Regions from separate parts of the Bacillus sp. OTU530 genome, predicted to be linked through region 1. Evidence: predicted binding sites of a transcription regulator. Region 1 holds the regulator's gene; the other holds the start of a gene.
What was found. Region 1 encodes Rex, which represses fermentation and respiration genes when NADH is low (regulators of the CRP and FNR family bind a similar motif). Its sites were predicted from a motif close to TTGTGAAATATTTCACAA; they were not measured.
Positions count from the first base shown of each region.

Region 2: the regulator Rex is predicted to act here: its motif matches at 2,811-2,828, upstream of adhE (bifunctional acetaldehyde-CoA/alcohol dehydrogenase).

Region 1 is NZ_JASATP010000084.1:3,322-7,621, forward strand. Features, by position in the region: gene AAHB12_RS29845 (ABC-F family ATP-binding cassette domain-containing protein) at 273-2,198, opposite strand; gene AAHB12_RS29850 (redox-sensing transcriptional repressor Rex) at 2,393-3,022, shown strand; gene AAHB12_RS29855 (YdiK family protein) at 3,050-3,256, opposite strand; gene AAHB12_RS29860 (CPBP family intramembrane glutamic endopeptidase) at 3,259-3,993, opposite strand.
Region 2 is NZ_JASATP010000030.1:50,501-54,800, forward strand. Features, by position in the region: gene AAHB12_RS20060 (YmaF family protein) at 1-36, opposite strand, end outside; gene adhE (bifunctional acetaldehyde-CoA/alcohol dehydrogenase) at 158-2,761, opposite strand; gene AAHB12_RS20070 (YitT family protein) at 3,292-3,909, shown strand.

The DNA.
Region 1 (4,300 bases):
AAGTGGATGTTTCCTTGTTGATAATGTGGATAAGTTGATGAGGTTAAGCGGATCTGTGGATAAGGAAAACTCGCCGATTGGCGAGCCCCGCCCTTGGGTGAAGACAGAGGCGTAGTTGCCCTTATACTTTATTCTTAAAATTTCCCGCTACGTCGAATGGTCTTCCAGCTAGAAATTTATCCTTTCTTAAAGTGTAATAAAAAAGTCAGTGAAGCACTGACTTTTTTATTATGACTGGGTCATGTTGGTTCTTGGCAGGACACCGTCTAAACTTATTCTTGTAGGTTCTCCCACTCGGCCATATCAAGCTCAAGCTGCTCTTGCAGGGCTTGCTTTTCTGCATTGATTTGCTGAACCTGCTCATAATCTTGAAACACCTCGGGAAGACAGAGCTTTTCTTCTAATGCTGCAATTTGCTCTTCCCACTCCATAATGCGTGCCTCAAGCTCTTCAATCTTCCGGATTCGTTGTCGCTCCAGCTTTTTTCGCTCTTTATCCTCAAGATAGGTTCGTTTTTCTGCTGTTTGCTCAACCTTAGCTGGCTGCCCTTGTTCCTCTTGCTGTAGTTGTGCCCGCTCTAACATTTCCGCTTTCTTTTGTACATAATAGTCATAGTCACCTAGATACTCCTCTGAGCCCTCCCTTGACAGCTCAATCACCTTTGTAGCTACACGATTGATAAAATAACGGTCATGGGAAACAAATAAAAGGGTGCCAGGAAAATCGATTAAGGCATTCTCTAATATTTCTTTACTACTTAAATCCAGATGGTTTGTCGGCTCATCCAAGATTAGAAAGTTTGACCTTTGCATCATAAGTTTAGCGAGGGCGACACGAGCCTTTTCGCCACCGCTTAACGAAGAGACGGGCTTTAATACATCATCTCCAGAAAATAAAAAGTTGCCGAGAACTGTACGAATTTCTTTTTCCGGTTTTAGCGGGAATTCATCCCATAGCTCATCCAGAACACGTTTGGAGGAGGTCAAGTTTGCTTGTTCCTGATCATAGTAGCCAACCGTAACATTTGAACCAAAGGAAATCGTTCCTTGCAGCGGCTTCAGCCGTTCGATAATGGATTTTAGAAGCGTTGATTTTCCAATTCCGTTCGGTCCAACAAGAGCGATGCTGTCCCCTCGTGTAAGATGCATATGAATATGCTGAGCGATGGCCTCGTTTGCATATCCTATTTTTAAATCTTTCACCTTTAGCACATCATTTCCGCTTTGCCGGTCAATATCAAAGTGAAAGGAAGCCGATTTTTCATCGCCGAGAGGTCTTTCCATTAAGTCCATTCGTTCAAGCTGTTTTCGTCTGCTTTGCGCCCGTTTGGTTGTAGAAGCACGAGCGATATTTCGTTGGATGAAATCCTGTATTTTTGATACTTCTTCCTGCTGCTTTTCATAGCGCTTCATCTCCAGTTCATAGGAGGCAGCTTTTTCTTCTAAATATTTACTATAATTTCCTGTGAATTTTTTACTTTGCTTATTGGAAATTTCGTATACCTGTGTTACAAGACGATCCAAGAAATAGCGATCATGTGAAACAATTAAGATTGCTCCGGGATAGCCCTGTAAATACTGCTCTAACCATGTAAGTGTCTCAATATCAAGATGGTTTGTCGGTTCATCCAGAATAAGTAAATCTGGTTTTGTAAGCAGCATCTTGCCGAGAGCGAGCCTCGTTTTCTGCCCGCCGCTTAAGGTAGAGATGACTGTGCCGTGCGTTTCGATCGGAAAACCCAGCCCGCTCAATATGGAACGAATATCTGCTTCATATTGATAGCCTCCCTTTTCTTTATACGTTTGCTGTAATCTGTCATAATCGGAAAGCAGTTTATTGTAGCGCGTTTCATCAGTAAATACTTCCTCGCGTCCCATCTCTTGCTCTAGCCGGCGGATTTCCCGCTCGGTTGCTTGCAGCTCAGCGAATACGGTAATCATTTCCTCCCAAATGGTTAAGGAAGTTTCTAATCCAGTATTCTGGGCTAGATATCCCATTGTTACATCCTTTGGCTTGATGATTTCTCCTCCATCATACGATAGCTCGCCGGCAATGATTTTTAAAAGCGTAGATTTACCCGCACCGTTGCGGCCGACAAGCGCAACGCGGTCACGTGTTTGTACCTCTAGCTTTATATTTGATAGAATTACATCAGCGCCATACTGCTTTACCAATCCATTCACTTGTAGTAGTATCAATGCAATCACCTCTAGTTCGTCTCTCTTACATAAAACTTATGTTTTTCAATATAACTAAAAATAGTGTATAGTTTAAATTGAGTGACATAGTCTAGTTCTATTATACAAAGAAAGCTTTAGATGAATAAACTTCTACAAATTTATTCTAATAACATATAAAATGGAGTAGGGAGAAGCGAGGAGGGGGAACATCTATGGAGCAGCCGAAGATTCCGCAGGCAACTGCGAAACGATTGCCTTTATACTACAGGTTTATTAAAAATTTATCACTTTCTGGTAAGCAGCGTGTTTCATCAGCTGAGCTGAGTGAGGCAGTGAAGGTAGATTCCGCTACGATTCGAAGAGATTTTTCCTATTTTGGCGCATTAGGAAAAAAAGGATACGGCTATAATGTAAATTATCTTTTATCATTTTTTAGTCAAACACTCGATCAGGACGATGTAATTGGGGTTATTTTAATTGGGGTTGGGAATTTAGGAACCGCTTTCTTAAACTATAATTTCACGAAAAATAATAATACAAGGATTCAGATGGCATTTGATGTAGACACAGGAAAAATCGGGTCAACGATTGCGGATATCCCTGTTTATCATCTAGATGAACTAGAAGAGAGACTTACGGATGATATTAAGGTAGCAATTTTAACGGTGCCTTCTCATGTAGCGCAGTCAGTAACAGATCGATTGGCGAAAACTGCAATAGAAGGTATATTGAATTTTACGCCGGCTCGGATTGATGTTCCAGAGCATATTCGTATTCATCATATTGATTTGGCAGTGGAATTGCAGACGCTTGTCTACTTCCTCAAGCATTATCCAAAATAAAAAAAACGCGGCAGATGTCCCGCGTTTTTATTTTTTAGGCGTTTTTAGCTTTCGCAGCCTGATATTCAGAAGGATGAGCCTTAAGGCTAGTCCAAAATCGAATGTTGCCATAACAATTAAAAGCAGCGTATAAAAGTTCCAAATCGTAGTCTCCACACTTGTCACGGCTAAGTATGTGAAAACAGAACCGAGAACAAAATATAGTGTGGCCATAAACAGTGGTGAGCTTCGCATAATTAAAATCCTCCGATAAATGCTTGCAGTTTTTCAGCTTTTTGCATCATTCGCTCTATGTCGTCTTTAAATACAAGATTTATAAGTACAACAAAGGTATTCATCATCACATGAGCTGTGATAGGAACAATAATTCTTTGTGTTCGTACATATAGAAAGGCAAACACAATCCCCATGGACATATAAATGAGTAAATGGGAGAAATCCAAATGAACGGCAGCGAAGATTAGGGAGCTGATAATTGCCGCAACCAAAAAGTTATAACGTTTATAGAGTGTTCCAAATAAAATTTTTCTAAAAACAATTTCCTCGAGTACAGGCGCCAACACAGATGTTACAAGAATGAACCAAGGTGTGGCAGCTGCAATTTCAATGAGCTGTTCTGTGTTTTCGGAACCGGGTTCAATACCGAATACTTTCATTTCAATCATTCCTGCAATCGTCTGTGCGAAGAAGGCCAAGAAGACCCCTGTTATCATCCAAACGACTGTTGTAGCCGCATTTGATTTTTGGCCATTTGTGCTAATCTGCCCCCGGTCTTTTCTCAAAAGCCATAGAATAATGAGAAGGGCCGTGAGAAAGCTGATAATAGCCCAATGTCCGGAAGCTATCTGGAGCTTCGCCTCGCGTTCATACTGATTATACCATCCTGTTTTAATTAAAAGTGGTAGTCCGATTGCGCCGGATAGCTGCATTGCAATATATGTAACAATGATCCAGCCGTAGCGTTTATTCAAATTACATAACCCCTTTTTTGCTATAAATTTTCGTTTGTAAAAAGGAAAACAGAGTTTTGTATCGAAAACAATTTATGGTATGTGTCTCATTGTAACATAGAATACGGTTGGAACACGAAGGGAATGTTTTCGAAGCGATTGGATATACTGTGTGAGGGTCAGGATAAGCAAAACAATGGTTGTTTTCACAAATTTTGTGAGTTTTTTGCTTGCAAAAGAAAAATGGATTCATTATTATAATAAGTGTGTTAGCACTCGTTGGTATCGAGTGCTAATAAGATAAAACTTATATACTTATTGAGGAGGT
Region 2 (4,300 bases), on a different contig from region 1:
TCCAGGAACAAAATCATCTTTCCCTACTTTATTCAAGCAGCTCACTCCTTGTTTATAAGAGTATGTCTTATAAACATATATGCACAGAACAACAGAGGTAGTCCTTCCTGAAATGAAGGATGAGTATTTTCTGCAAGCCGAGTGCCGTTGGCTCTAATTACACACCTTCATATGCTTGACGATAAATCTCCGCAAGTTCTGTCACGAGCGGCAGCTTTGGATTGGCAGGTGTACATTGGTCTTCAAATGCACGCTCTGCCAGCTCCATCACTTGGCTTTCAAACACTTCTTTGTTTACCTGTTGGGCAGCAATACTCATCGGAATGTCCAGTTCTTTGCCAAGCTTGATGATCGCTTGCACTAGGCTCTCTACTCCTTCTTCCACAGTGCGGGCAGGCAAGCCGAGAACACGGGCAATGTGTGTGTAACGCTCATCCGCAACGAAGTGCTCATATTTCGGAAACAATGCATGCTTATACGGTTTTTTCGCATTGTAACGAATCACATGCGGCAGTAAGATCGCGTTTGAACGGCCATGTGCGATATGGAATGCTGCACCAAGCTTATGTGCAAGGCTGTGGTTAATACCTAAGAACGCATTGGCGAACGCCATACCGGCAATAGCGGAAGCGTTGTGCATTTTTTCGCGGGCTTCTGCATCGCTGCCATTTTTATATGCTCTTGGCAAGTACTCAAAGACTAACTGAATTGCCTTTAACGCTAAGCCATCTGTATAATCATTAGCTAAAACAGACACATATGCCTCAATCGCATGCGTTAATACGTCCATTCCTGTATCAGCTGTAATATGCGGCGGTACCGTCATCACAAATTGTGGATCGACGATGGCAACGTCAGGTGTTAATTCGTAATCTGCTAACGGATATTTAATATTGTTCTGTTTATCCGTAATAACCGCAAACGGTGTAACCTCTGACCCTGTACCAGACGTTGTTGGAATCGCAACGAATTGTGCTTTGTGGCCAAGCTCTGGGTACTTGAATGTACGCTTGCGAATATCAAGAAACTTTTGCTTTAAGCCGTGAAAGCTTGTTTCTGGATGCTCATAGAAGAGCCACATTCCTTTTGCGGCATCCATCGCAGAACCGCCGCCAAGGGCGATAATAACGTCCGGCTGGAACGCGCGCATCATCTCCGCTCCTTTAAATACTGTTACGTCAGATGGGTCCGGCTCGACATCAGAGAAAATTTCAACCTGTACATTGTTAGGATTTTGATTTAGGTAATGTGTGATAATATCAACGTAATTCAATTTGACCATCCCTGGATCGGTTACAATGAATGCACGGGAAATCTTCGGCATTTTAGCTAAATATTGTGTTGCGTTTTTTTCAAAATAGATTTTGGGAGGCAGCTTAAACCATTGCATATTATTATTACGGCGCGCCATCCGCTTTACGTTTAATAAGTGTACGGCTGTTACGTTAGCAGAAACAGAGTTTTTGCCGTAGGATCCGCAGCCAAGTGTTAAGGACGGCAAGAAAGCATTATAGACATCACCGATTCCCCCTTGAGCAGCCGGTGCATTTGCAACAATGCGGCAAGCCTTCATGCGAAGGGCAAACTCTCGTTGCAGCGCTTCATTCGTAGAGTGGATGACCGCTGTATGGCCGAGTCCGCCAAGGTTCAGCATATTCTCGCATTGCTGGAAGCCTTCTTCGATATTTTTCACACGAATATAAGCAAGAACCGGGCTTAATTTTTCACGGGATAGCGGATATTTCGCACCTGCTCCAAGAATCTCTGCCACGAGAATTTTCGTTTTCTCTGGCACTGTAAAGCCGGCAAGATTGGCAATATCTTCAGGAGATTTACCAACAATGTCAGGATTTACAGCGCAGGTGTCTTCACGAATGACAAGCTTCTCCAGCAGCTTCTGCTCTTCTTTTGTAACGAAATAGCAGCCATTTGCAATCATTTCTGCCTTTACTTCTTTATGTACTTCTTCATCTACAATAACTGCTTGCTCAGATGCACAAATCATGCCATTATCAAATGTCTTAGAGAGAATAACATCATTCACGGCACGCTTCACCTTCGCTGTTTTCTCAATATAGCAAGGAACGTTACCAGGACCTACACCGAGAGCCGGCTTTCCTGTGCTATATGCAGATTTCACCATACCTGCTCCCCCTGTGGCCAACACAAGCGCTACTCCCGGATCATTCATAAGAAGCTTCGTTGCTTCGACAGAAGGCTGTTCGATCCATTGAATGCAGGATTCTGGCGCTCCTGCCTTGACAGCTGCTTCATATAAAACACGTGCAGCTTGCGCAGAGCATCGCTGTGCGGACGGATGGAATGCAAAAATAATTGGATTTCTCGTTTTGATCGCAATTAATGCTTTGAACATGGTTGTGGATGTCGGGTTTGTTACAGGGGTTACTCCGGCTACTACACCGACTGGCTCTGCAATTTCAATGATGCCAGCTTGCTCGTCCTCATAAATAATACCGACAGTTTTATTGTGTTTAATGCTATGCCAGATGTACTCTGTTGCAAATATATTTTTTGTAATTTTATCTTCATAAATACCGCGGCCCGTCTCTTCTACCGCAAGCTTTGCAAGCGGCATATGCTGATCCAAACCGGCGAGGGCCATTTCGTGAACAATTGTATCAATTTGTTCCTGTGTAAAGGTCGAGAGCTGCTGTAATGCCTTTTGCCCGTTTTGTACGAGCTCATGAATCATTGCACTTGTGTCTTGCACCTGCTGCGCCATTTGTTCTTTCACTGCCATGTTTGCTCCTCCTTAGTGGACTAACAATGATGTCTAGTCCTGTTTAATTTTGTGAAATTAATCACAATCTCTACACTCATACTATACTGCATAATTGGAAAAAAAGTGTGTGAAGCATTTGTGAACTATTTCATATATATTTTTTCGACAAAATATGTATTATTTGTAATGAAAATGTAAATAATATACATTTATTTTTTATTCTGCGAAAACATATGCTATAATAAGAACATACTTTATAATGAAGGGATTTGAAACCATGGTTGCTCGAAGGAGCATCTGGAAACGTCAAGATTTGTCGTACACTTAGCGTCTTTTTTCGTTAGACAGTGTTTGTCTACGGAAACAAAACGAAAGTGGGCGAAAGTATGTTGGATCAACGACCCCGTTATTCCTTCTGTTATATATAGCGTAGTTAGTTTTTTAGAAAACTAACTACAAAAGAGCAAGGCGCTCTTATGCTGTATATGCAGTAGTTAGTTTTCTATCAGGATTTTCCCGAAAAAACTAACTACGAAAGAGGAATAACCATGAAAAGGATTCGTTGGCAAGAGTTTTTGATGATTTTGTTTGGTTCATTTGTTTTAGCAGCTGCATTTTATCATATTCACGTACAAAATAATTTAGCAGAGGGCGGCTTTATCGGAATCGCTTTGCTGGTACAAGCGTTATTCCATATTTCTCCGTCCATCACAACTCTTTTATTAGATATTCCATTAATTTTACTGGGCTCGAAGATATTAGGAAGGCAATTAGCGTTTAAGACCATCATTGGCGCAACCTCCTTCTCCGTTTTTTATTCTCTCATGGAGCGATATTCTCCGTTTCAAATTAACCTTTCGCAGCATCTATTTTTCGCAGCGCTGCTTGGAGGCGTTCTTGTCGGCTTTGGACTTGGACTTATTTTACGATACGGAGGCGCAACGGGTGGAGACGATATTTTGTCGATACTCATAAGCAAAGTGTCACGCCTATCTGTTGGTAAAGTGTATTTTATTTTCGATGTGCTTGTTCTCATTTTGTCACTCGTATACTTGTCGTGGGATCAAGTCGCCTACACCGGATTTTCGGTGACGGTGTGCGCATATATAACGGATTGGGTGATGACATACCATAGACGAAAGAAAACGGAATCAGCCTATATATAAGATGAAAAAGAGGCTATGCGAAAGGAAGGTAATTCCTGTTGCATAGCCTCTTATTGCACTTTAAAAAGTATCAATTTCTAGCCGGAAGCCCATTCGACGTAGCGAGAAATTTTAGGAATACAGTGTAAGTGCAACTACGCCTCTGTCTTCGCCCAAGGGCAGGGCTCGCCAATCGGCGAGTTTTCTTTACACTGTAAAAGTATCAATTTCTAGCTGGAAGCCCATTCGATGTAGTCAGAAATTTTAGGAATACAGTATAAGTGCAACTACGCCTCTGTCTTCGCCCAAGGGCAGGGCTCGCCAGTCGGCGAGTTTTCTTTACACTGTAAAAGTATCAATTTCTAGCTGGAAGCCCATTCGACGTAGCGAGAAATTTTAGGAATACAGTATA